One region of the Acinetobacter sp. 24-47-67 genome, then DNA from elsewhere that is predicted to be linked to it. Evidence: predicted binding sites of a transcription regulator. Region 1 holds the regulator's gene; the other holds the start of a gene.
The links. The regulator PhoB, encoded in region 1, activates phosphate uptake and scavenging genes when phosphate is short. The targets are predictions, from matches to a motif close to TGTCATNAANCTGTCATAA.
Positions count from the first base shown of each region.

Region 2: a site for PhoB is predicted at 2,476-2,494, ahead of AC1M9K_RS06975 (inorganic phosphate transporter). Genes of this name have one in related genera too.

Region 1 is NZ_JBWYIK010000003.1:70,402-76,458, forward strand. It holds gene pncB (nicotinate phosphoribosyltransferase) at 1-691, shown strand, start outside; gene AC1M9K_RS05905 (sulfurtransferase) at 803-1,651, shown strand; gene asd (archaetidylserine decarboxylase) at 1,648-2,496, shown strand; gene phoR (phosphate regulon sensor histidine kinase PhoR) at 2,540-3,901, opposite strand; gene phoB (phosphate regulon transcriptional regulator PhoB) at 3,912-4,622, opposite strand; gene AC1M9K_RS05925 (TetR/AcrR family transcriptional regulator) at 4,851-5,537, opposite strand; gene AC1M9K_RS05930 (SDR family NAD(P)-dependent oxidoreductase) at 5,736-6,057, shown strand, end outside.
Region 2 is NZ_JBWYIK010000004.1:34,232-40,288, forward strand. It holds gene metH (methionine synthase) at 1-2,309, opposite strand, end outside; gene AC1M9K_RS06975 (inorganic phosphate transporter) at 2,768-4,390, shown strand; gene AC1M9K_RS06980 (hypothetical protein) at 4,465-6,006, opposite strand.

The DNA.
Region 1 (6,057 bases):
ATTTCTTGTTTCCGATTTTGGAACACGCCGTCGCTATAGTTTTGACTGGCAGAAACATGTGGTGGAAGAGTTTAATAAGGCTGCACCACATATTTTTCGTGGCACAAGTAATGTTTTATTGGCAAAGCAGTTGGGTATTACACCCATTGGTACGATGGCGCATGAATTTTTACAAGCTTTCCAAGCACTTGATGTTCGCTTACGTGATTTCCAAAAAGCTGCACTTGAAACTTGGGTGCAGGAATATCGCGGAGATTTAGGCATTGCACTGACAGATGTTGTTGGTATGGATGCATTCCTAAGAGACTTTGATTTGTATTTTGCCAAATTGTTTGATGGTCTACGACATGACAGTGGTGATCCATATGAGTGGGGCGATAAAGCCTACGCACATTATAAAAAATTAAAAATTGACAGCAAAACTAAAATGCTCACTTTCAGTGATGGTCTAAACTTAGAGAAGGCATGGGATTTGCATCAATATTTTAAAGATCGTTTCCAAGTCAGTTTCGGGATTGGTACTAACCTCACCAATGATATGGGACAAACTGCTTTGAATATTGTTTTAAAGTTAGTCGAATGCAATGGTCAATCGGTAGCTAAACTCTCTGATAGTCCAGGAAAAACGATGACTGATAATGATACCTTCCTCGCATATTTGCGTCAGGTATTTGATGTTGAGTCTCCTTAATCATAATTTCCCTTTTCTGATTTTTTGCTAATACCATGCAAAAAATCAGAATAATTTTGAAAAAGTCTTGTGCTAAGATTTGAACAAGGCCAATAGAACTATTCAATAAATATGACCACTAACGCTTTTGATTTCGGTCTGCTCATTGAAGCAGAACAACTTGTTCCTCATTTAGGAAGTGAAAAGTTACGTATTGTTGATTTGACCCGAAGTTCGGTCTATGAGCAATTACATATTCCGCATGCTATACATCTGAAGCCAAAATTTTTAGTGCGCCAAGAGGAACAAACTACGGGTTTATTGCCTGATGATGAAGGGCTTCAGCAGCTAGTCCAGATATTAAACATATCACCTGAGCATCATGTCGTGGTCTATGATGATGAAGGTGGGGCATGGGCTGGTCGACTGATCTGGAATCTACACTGTATGGGTTTTTATAACACCAGTTTATTAAATGGTGGTATTCATGCATGGTTAGGCGCTAACTATCCTACTTCTTCAGAAGTTGAAGAGGTTCAGCCAGTCACATGTCTTTTTCAAGTTAAGACATCCAATGTTGATCAACACCGTATTGATTATTCAACTTTAATAAAAAAAATTGAAAATAAAACTTGCCAAGTATGGGACTGCCGAACGGCTGAGGAGTATACCGGGCAACGTCTCGCGGCACGTCGTGGTGGACATATTCCAACGGCTAGACATTTTGAGTGGAGTACTGCACTTAATCGTCAAAATCATTTAAAATTGCACCCCTTAGAACGCACGCAACAACGTTTAGAACAATTGGGCTTTCAATTTGATCAGCCAGTCGTCGTATATTGTCAGTCTCATCACCGTTCAGGTTTAGCTTACATTATTGGTCGATTACTGGGTTGGGATATCCAAGCTTATGATGGTGCGTGGAGCGAGTGGGGCAACCGCCTCGACAGTCCAATCATTACTGGAGAGTCACCTGAGTGAGTCTGACAAATTTAAAAAAGAAACTATTTATTCAAGCGCAGCAAATCGTCCCGCAACAAAAACTCAGCCGTTTGGTGGGTAAAGTCGCAGCTAGTGAAAACCCAGTATTAAAGAATGTTGTCATTCAAGCATTTAAAGCAAAATATGGCATTGATATGTCAATTGCTGAGCAACAAAATGCCTTGAAATTTAAATCCTTTAATGAGTTTTTCACTCGCTCTTTGAAAACAGGCGTTCGTTCAATTGATCCTAATCCTAAAAGTGTCGTGTCACCTGCAGACGGTGCAATTTCACAATTAGGTAAAATCAATGAGGGCGATATTTTTCAGGCAAAAGGTCAAAGCTTTTCAGTTGAAAAGTTAATTGGTGATCCTCAATTGGCAGCACCATTCAAAAATGGTGAATTTGCAACCGTGTACTTATCACCGCGTGATTATCATCGTGTGCATATGCCTTATTCTGGCACATTGACTGAAACTTTATATATTCCAGGTGAATTATTTTCAGTCAACCAAACTACAGCTGAAAATATTCCGGGTTTGTTTGCACGTAATGAACGAATGGTATGTTTATTCGATACTGATGTTGGTCGTATGGCTGTTGTTTTAGTTGGTGCAATGATTGTTGCTGGAATTGAAACTGTTGCGACAGGTAAAGTAAAACCAACAGGTCGCTTAGAGCTGAACCATCATGCGATGAAACTTGAAAAAGGTGATGAGCTCGGACGTTTTTATTTGGGTTCAACGGCTGTAGTTTTGTTTGAGAAAGATAAAATGCAATGGGACCAAGCATTCAAGGCGAACTCAACTGTAGTAATGGGTGAAGCGTTGGGTCATCTTATTTGAGTATATCTTCTGAATAAAAAAAAGCGCCTAAGGCGCTTTTTTTTTATTCGTGTATTTTATACAAGCGTTCTTTGGGAAACACGGCAATAAATGTAGAGCCTTCGTTTTCTTTCGACTCGATTTCAATATGTGCGCCATGTTGCATAAGTACGTGCTTAACGATCGCAAGGCCTAAACCAGTACCACCTGTTTGACGACTGCGTGCACTATCCACACGATAAAAACGCTCAGTTAAACGCGGTAAGTGTTTTGGATCAATTCCAATACCAGTATCCTGAACAGAAAAATAGCCACGTTCCCCATCATCATGCCAGCCGATGGTAATGGTGCCACCTTTCGGGGTGTACTTTATGGCATTGGTAATTAAGTTACTAAACGCACTCGCCAATTCCATATCTGAACCAATTAAGTCACAGTGGCTGTCTATATCAAGGTTAAGTGTATGACCATAATCAATATTGTAAGCTTGCGCGTCATCGAACAGATGGTTCATTAAACTTGGCATTTCGATAATTTGATTTTTCGCAATTTGTTTTTCATTTTCTAAACGAGACAAAAGCAAAAGATCATTGACCAATGCATTCATGCGTTTAGTTTGCGATTGCATTTGTTCAAAGGCACGTTTCCAACGCGGATTGATATCTTCTTGATCTGTGAATGTTTCGATATACCCACTTAACACTGTGAGTGGTGTTCTTAATTCATGTGAAATATTATCAACAAAATCTGAACGCATTTGCTCGAGATTTTTCATACGGGTAATGTCGTGCGCAACTAAGAGGCGACTTTCATTGCCAAAGCGAGTCAGTTTAATTTGCGCATACTTATTATCATGGTTCACCAATTTAATTTTTACACCATCTGGTGCTTGATGGGTATTATGAAAATACTCAATAAAATCAGGTTGGCGAATAATCGTGAGCAGGTTACGGCCACGATCAACAGCTTGAATCCCAAATAGTTTTTCCGCAGCAGGATTCCACCATTCGATTTGATGGGAATCATCCGTAAGAATAATCGCTTCTGATAAAGCTACGAGAGAAGATTGAGTTCGATCGATCAGTCCAACCATTTCAGACTGAACAATACGTTCTTGGCGTTGAGCCCGATATACATTGAACAGTAATGCCCCCCAGATTCCATTTAAATTTGGTGGTACATCGTAAGGACGATTCGAAATCCAATCATTGACTAAATATAATGAGCGTAATTGGATACCAAAAAATATGAGACAGGCAATGCCTAAGCATATCCAAAGATAGCCAATCCCTAACCCGATACAGCCCGCAATAATCAGTAGAAATACCAGTAAACGTAAGTCTTGCTTGGCAAAAGTCCATAAACTGCTATATAGAAACTTTTGATGTTCACGTGCCAATTCTGGGACGGGGTAGGGTTCGTACATAAAATCTAAATTAACCTAAAGCAACATCAGCTCGTGTTGAAAAACGATAGCCAGTACCACGCACAGTTTGAACATAACGGTCTGCACCATAAGGTTCGAGCACCTTACGTAAGCGACGGATATGGACGTCGATGGTTCTGTCTTCAATATACACATTTCCACCCCATACCTGATCAAGTAATTGAGCACGGGTATAGGCACGTTCTGGATGAGTCATAAAGAATGCCAATAGACGATATTCTGTTGGCCCCATATCAAGAATATTTTGATTATAGCTGACACGTTGGCTTACTGGGTCAAGAATTAAGCCATTTGCATCAATGGTTTTTTCGCCATTTAACGCATTTGCACGTCTTAACACCGCTTTAATACGGGATACCAACTCACGTGTTGAAAATGGTTTCGTCATATAGTCATCTGCTCCAGCATCAAGACCTTGAACTTTATGGTCTTCTTCGCCACGCGCAGTCAACATAATGACTGGAATTTCTGAAAGTGTTTCATCACGCTTAAGGCGACGACACAAATCTACGCCACTCACGCCACCCGGTAACATCCAGTCGAGTAGGATAAGCGCTGGACGTTGATCAACAATCATTTGATGTGCTTGTTTCGCATCTTCTGCTTCCAAGCATTGAAAGCCTGCCATATCTAAAGAAGTATGGATCATTTCCCGAATTGGGAGCTCGTCGTCGACAATTAAAATGTAGTCATCTTTCACAACGCAATATCCTATGATGAACGGTGAACCGTTTTATATTTATGACAGGCTTATTACAAAGATTAATTATGACAGTATCATTGCAAGATGGAAATCGAAGTTAAATATAGCAATGTTTTGTGACAATTAGGCTGATATTTTGTCTCATTGATATTTATTAATTTTAAATTAAATCAATATCTTAAATTTACTTACGATTTGTCACAATTTCTTCATCTTAATTTGATGCTACTTTTTCATTAGATCATTCAATAGGGCGAGAAAAACGGTTTTACATGCCTGAACGACCTCAGCACGTGGAAGTTTAAAACCACCTACTACCCATCGAACAGCAACTTGAGTGACATAGCCATTTAGACCAGTTGCAATCAAGGAGATCTCTTTTTCAGTGAGATGGGTATGTGGCATCATTAATGTGACAAAGGCATGAATCATTCGGTCGAAACGGCCCATTGTTTCTTGAATGGTTGCATGATTATGAAGTTCTTGGACGAGCATTGCATCAATATAAATAATCCGAGCGGTACGCGGATCATCTTCTAAAAAACTAAAGAACGCATTTAGACCTGCATCAATCATGTTGAGAGGCTCAGGAGAGGCTTTCATAATAGCTTGCATTAATGTTTGTTGAAGCTTCTCAATCAGTTCTAAAAAGATCGTTTGGAATAAGTTTTCACTTTTCTTAAAAGATTCATAAAAGTAACGTTCAGTTAATTTCGCTTGTGTGCAAATATCTTTAACGGTTACTGAGAAAAAACCATGAGTTCCATATGCTTCAATACCCGCTTCAATAAGTTTCTCACGACGCGCTTGTTTGCGTTCAGTTAAGGACATCCCTTTAAATTGACGCTCTTTTGTGGGAGGCTTTTCAATCGCTTGCTCGTGTTCTGATGGAGTGAGGTTCTCTGGGTTCATAGCAATTCGAGTCTTTTTATAAAAGTGTTATGCTGCGGTCAGTATAGAGTACTGATCAGTTAAAGATACTAAATTGGTCTATAGTAACAATAAAAATGGTCGATAGTTACATTGACAATAATAATTGTCAAAATTATAGTGAACATGAATGACCCAGATCAATGCTGTGGTGCATAAAAATCAAAAAAAGGATTCACAATGAAAAATTTTAAAAACAAAGTGGCTGCAATCACAGGTGCAGGTTCTGGTATTGGTCAACAACTTGCGGTGTTACTGGCCAAGCAAGGTTGTCATTTGTCTTTAAGTGACGTAAATGAAAAGGGCTTAGCAGAAACAGTTGAACTGACGAAGAATGCAAATGTACGAGTCACAACCAAGAAAGTAGATGTTGCGAATCGTGACGAAGTTAAAGCATGGGCGGCTGAAACTGTACAGAATCATGGTTCAGTGAACATGATTTTCAACAATGCTGGGGTGGCATTGGGTTCGACCGTTGAAGGCGCAACATACGAAGAGTTGG
Region 2 (6,057 bases), on a different contig from region 1:
ACTACACCCACGATGTTTTTACCGATGTCGTGTACGTCGCCTTTAACAGTAGCAAGCAAGATTTTACCTTTGGCTTCGCCTTGGGTTTTTTCTGCTTCAATAAATGGGTTCAACCAAGCTACGGCTTGTTTCATCACACGTGCAGATTTCACCACTTGTGGTAAGAACATTTTGCCGGCACCGAACAGGTCACCCACTACGTTCATCCCTGCCATGAGTGGACCTTCGATCACATCAAGTGGACGAGCTGATTTTAAACGTGCTTCTTCAGTATCTTCATCGATATAAGTCGTAATACCTTTAACTAACGCGTATTCAAGACGTTTTTCTACAGGTTCATTGCGCCATTCAAGGTTTTCTTCAGCCTTTTGTGCACCCGCTTGACCACGATATTTTTCCGCAACAGCGAGTAATTTTTCAGTCGCTTCTTGACCGCTTGCGCCTTGGTTACGGTTCAGCACCACATCTTCAACAGCTTCTTTCAGCTCAGCATCGATATCATCATAAATCGCAAGCTGACCTGCGTTGACGATACCCATGGTTAAGCCTTGTTGAATGCCGTGATATAAGAACACCGCATGAATCGCTTCACGAACAGGCTCATTCCCACGGAATGAGAACGATACGTTTGAGATCCCGCCTGACACCATCGCATTTGGAAGGTTTTGTTTAATCCAACCGGTGGCTTCAATGAAGTCCACACCGTAGTTGTTGTGTTCTTCAATACCTGTTGCGACCGCAAACACGTTCGGGTCAAAAATAATATCTTCAGATGGGAAACCCACTTCGTTGACTAAGACATCGTAAGAGCGCTTACAGATTTCCTTTTTACGTTCAGCTGTATCCGCTTGACCATTTTCATCAAACGCCATGACAATGACTGCCGCACCGTACTGACGGCAGAGGCGAGCACGTTCTACAAACTCGTCATAACCTTCTTTTAAGGAAATTGAGTTTACAACCGCTTTACCTTGGACGCATTTCAAACCTGCTTCAATGATCTCCCATTTAGAAGAGTCAAGCATGATTGGCACACGTGAAATATCAGGCTCAGACGCGATCAGATTCAGGAAATGCACCATCGCTTCTTGCGAATCCAGCATCCCTTCATCCATGTTGATGTCGATGATTTGCGCACCGGCTTCAACTTGTTGGCGAGCAACATCTAAAGCTTCAGTGAAGTTACCTTCTTTAATCAGGCGTAAGAATTTTTTAGAACCTGTCACGTTGGTACGTTCACCGACGTTCACAAACAATGAATCTTTAGTAATGTTAAATGGCTCTAAACCACTTAAACGACATGCAGGTTCAATTTCAGGGATTTGACGCGGTGCAATACCTTCAACCGCTTGCGCAATCGCACGAATATGATCCGGCGTCGTACCACAACAACCACCCGTAATGTTAATTAAGCCACTTTCAGCAAATTCTTTAATAAATGCTGCAGTTTCTTCAGGAGTTTCATCATAACCACCGAAGGCATTTGGTAAGCCAGCGTTTGGATGCGCTGAAACAAAAGTATCCGCAACGTCAGACACGGTTTTGACGTGTGGACGCATCGCATCTGCACCCAGTGCACAGTTAAAGCCAATCGATAAAGGCTCTGCATGGCGCATTGAGTTCCAGAATGCTTCTGCGGTTTGACCTGTGAGTGTACGGCCAGATGCATCGGTAATGGTGCCCGAAACCATAATTGGCAGTTCGTAACCAATTTCTTTAAACACTTCTTTCACTGCAAAGATCGCAGCTTTGGCATTTAGGGTATCGAAGACCGTTTCAATTAAGATGATGTCTGCACCACCTTCAATCAATGCTTTCGTCGCTTCGATGTAGTTAACTTTTAATTCATCAAAGGTGATGTTACGGAATGCCGGATCATTTACATTTGGTGAAATTGAAGTGGTACGTGACGTTGGTCCTAATACGCCCGCGACAAAACGTGGCTTTTCAGGTGTTGAGTATTTTTTACATGCTTCTTTGGCAATTCGAGCTGCTTCACGGTTAATCTCAGGAACCAAATCTTCCATATGGTAGTCAGACATTGAAACACGCGTTCCATTGAACGAGTTGGTTTCAATAATATCTGCACCAGCTTCAAGATAAGCTTCATGAATGCCTTGAATAATCTGTGGTTGAGTTAGAACCAATAAGTCGTTATTACCCTTAAGGTCGTAGGCCCAATCCGCAAAACGTTCACCACGGTAATCAGCTTCTTCCAATTTGTGGCGTTGGATCATGGTACCCATTGCACCATCAATAATCAGGATACGTTTGGCAAGAAGCGCTTTTAAGGTGGCGAGGGTAGACATCAAATGACTCTCACAAAAATCTGCACAAATAATGGTGCAATATTTTAGCAGAGTTACGTCCACTTTTCTGATAAATAAAAATTTATGAACCTATTCCCAAAAAATTAAGGATGAATTTCATCCATCAACTACGATGATCAATCTATCAAAACTGAAACTGTCTATATTTCATCATGTTGTCATAATCTAATGTAATAATAACTGCCGTTGTAACAAATGTGACAGTGATGTCATCTTTATTTCATCTATTTAATTACCGATTGAAATAAAGATTAAAGACGAGGGTTTTGTATTAACTATCTGATTATTATTGTTAAATTTTGAATATTGGTTGTTTTTAAAGTTTAATTTTCTTAAATAAGTGTCATTTGGATGACTTATATGACAGCTCTTTGTCATATAATTGTAATAATTAAATTGAACAATAGAGGGGATATTTATCCTCTTTCTCTGCTTGCATGAATTCTAATCAAACTCCAGTTTCAGATTCAGCACAATCGTCAACGCCTATGCAGTCGACGAATGTTCACGTGCCAACGCCGAAATTCTTTATGCCAGTGTTCCTTACACTGATTGTTTCAACCTTGATTTACATTGGTTTTCAGTTGGCTGCTGATTTATCTCATGTGCCTGCTTTAAATCTTTATGCTGTGATCATGTTGGCCACGGCATTGTTTATCGCATTGGGTTTCGAGTTCGTTAACGGTTTCCATGACACGGCCAATGCTGTGGCAACAGTTATTTATACCAACGCTTTATCTGCACCTGTCGCTGTAATGTGGGCAGGCTTCTGTAACTTCCTTGGCGTAATGGTCGCAAGTGGTGCAGTTGCCTACGGTATTATCGCGCTATTGCCTGTTGAATTGATTATGAACGTCGGTTCAGGTGCTGGTTTTGCCATGGTCTTTGCCATGTTGATTGCCGCAATCGTATGGAACTTAGGAACTTGGTTCCTCGGTATCCCTGCTTCTAGCTCTCATACACTGATCGGTTCAATTTTAGGTGTGGGCATCATGAACTACATCTTAAACGCAGGTAATGGTGCGTCAGGTGTAGACATGGAACAGGTGATGAAAGTGGGTAAAGCACTTTTATTCTCACCATTAATCGGTTTTGCATTTGCGGCTGTATTGTTCTTATTGGTTAAAAAAATCTTTAAGAAACAAGTGGAATTATTCCAACCACCAGAAGGGAATAAACCGCCGCCGCCACTTATTCGTGCCATTTTGATTTTCACGTGTACCGGTGTAAGTTTTGCACACGGCTCAAATGATGGTCAAAAAGGTATGGGTCTGATTATGTTGATTCTGATCGGGATCGTGCCATTGGCATACTCTTTAAACAAGAGTCTAGATCAACAACATATCCAAACGTTTGGTCAGTTATCTGCTCAAACTGCTGATTTGATTTATCCAAATCACCAAGATATTCCAGATGAAAAAGCGCGTGAAATTATCACGTCATATATCCAAACCAAAGAAATCACGCCTGAAGTTGTGCCAGCTTTGGCAAGTTTAACCGATCATTTAGGTGAAAAAGTAGGAAGCTACACATCCATTAAAGATGTTCCTGAAGATCAAGTGGCTGAATTCCGTAATGATATGTACCTCAGCACGACTGCATTCAAGCGTTTAGATAAAGCAGAAGCTTTACCTGCCATGACTGAAGCGCAAGAAAAAACAGTGGACAACTACCGTGATAACTTAGATTCATTCCTTCAATACATTCCAACATGGGTGAAAGTTGCGACTGCATTGGCATTAGGTCTAGGGACGATGGTAGGCTGGAAACGTATTGTTGTTACCGTTGGTGAGCGTATTGGTAAACAACACATGACTTATGGTCAGGGGATGTCTGCAGAGTTAGTTGCAATGTCAACGATTGCTGCTGCTGATGGCTTTGGTATGCCAGTGTCAACAACACACGTTTTAAACTCTGCTGTAGCAGGTACGATGGTTGCGAATAAGTCGGGCTTAAACTTCCAAATGGTTCGCACAATCTTATCAGCGTGGATTTTCACACTGCCAGCAACAATCTGTTTGTCAGGTGGTTTATTCTGGTTGTTCCTTCAGTTCACCTGATTGAATTCAATACTTAAAGACTAAAAAAGCGCTGAACAATCAGCGCTTTTTTTATGATCAATTGTTTATGACACTTATTTTTGGAATTTAGACCAAAGTTTTTTCAAGGGGAGTTTTTCCTCAGCAAAACCATATAATGCGGCAAATGGTAGGGCGGTGCGTGCGAGATATGCTACACGCCATAATCCACCATGATTAGCACCATGCATGATTAAGTCTAATGGATGATTGAGGGCGATGTCAGGATTGGCAACCGACTGTGGGTTTCTCAAATCATGAATCCACAACGCAGCCATAATCGCATTGGTCGTCGCGGGTTCAAATGCTTCAACATCAAACAAATTGGCACCATTGAAAGCAGCTTTTAATAATGGGTTTTTGGTTACCGAATGTGTAGTGGTCGATGGAGCAATATTAATGCTGACACGTTGACCTTGTGACCGTGCTAACGTAGCGCGCCATTGTTGAATCCTCTTCGCCAACGCATAATTTGGACCTTGTTCAACCACAAGACAGTCGCAGATCCCATACTGTTTATCATGACATTGGAATAAGCGTTCTTCATTTTGTTTGAAAAAATAATCACGAGAGACAGTCGAAATACTCTTGGACAGAATATTTTCAAGTTTAGAGCGTGATTTAAACTTATCTAATCCAGCTTGAATCACTTCCTGTGGTACAGCGTAGACGTCAGTGGGCGTACACATATACATTAAACTGGTATTCGATTTTTGTTGGCTGACATGTTGCATAATGGCATCCATCGCCATAGAAACACGAACGTGCTTTTCGCCATCTAAATACGCAATCGCGGCAAGATCTAAGTCTCGATCAAACTGGGTGAGCCAATGTGCAATCTCAGGGGTATCTGTTAATAAGTTAACGCCTAAACGCTCTGCAGCTTCACGTATAGATGCAGATGAATCTATTGATTCGACACTTGGAGCGTATAAGGTCGCATTGCCTTGCAGAACAGTATTCAAAATCTTTGTCCATACTCGCTCATGATTTAAATCAAGCGCCACGATATTGGCTTTCCATTTCGCCAGCCAAGGTAAAGGTCCTGCTTCAGAAGCTGCACCAAACAGCACCATTGTTCGATCCGAAAGGTCAAACCACTCTGGATGCTGCACACACGCTTGTAGTGCCTGAGCATGTGATGCTTCTATAATACCTCGGTCTAACCAAAGTTGAATTTGGTCGAGTAGGGCTTGACCTTCTAAATTTTTACCCTGATAAGGTACAAACCATTGCGGCTCAGCATTAGAGTTTCCTTGAAGTGTGTAGGTATTTAAATCTTTTGATTTAAGATTCATCACTTCATTCAATGCATGTGTATGTTGATCACGTTGAAAACTAAACTCTTCATAAGCTTGTTGAAGTCCATCTTGAGCGATGCGCAGCGCAGCTTCAGGTGATGAGAGCCCACATTCTACCAACCGTTTAAAATGAATCGGATAGGATTTGCGCCAATTCTTTTCATTGATAACTGCATCAGCGTATTCTGGCTGAATTTGTTGTAATGCCGCACTGACGATGCGTTGGCCTGATTTTGAACTGCTGGGTTTAGAAGACGTGTTAGAGGAAAATTGTAAACCATCAGGTTGATTAGACATGCAAAAAATCTCAAAAAAAAATGAATAAATTCGCGGATGCCTACATTATCC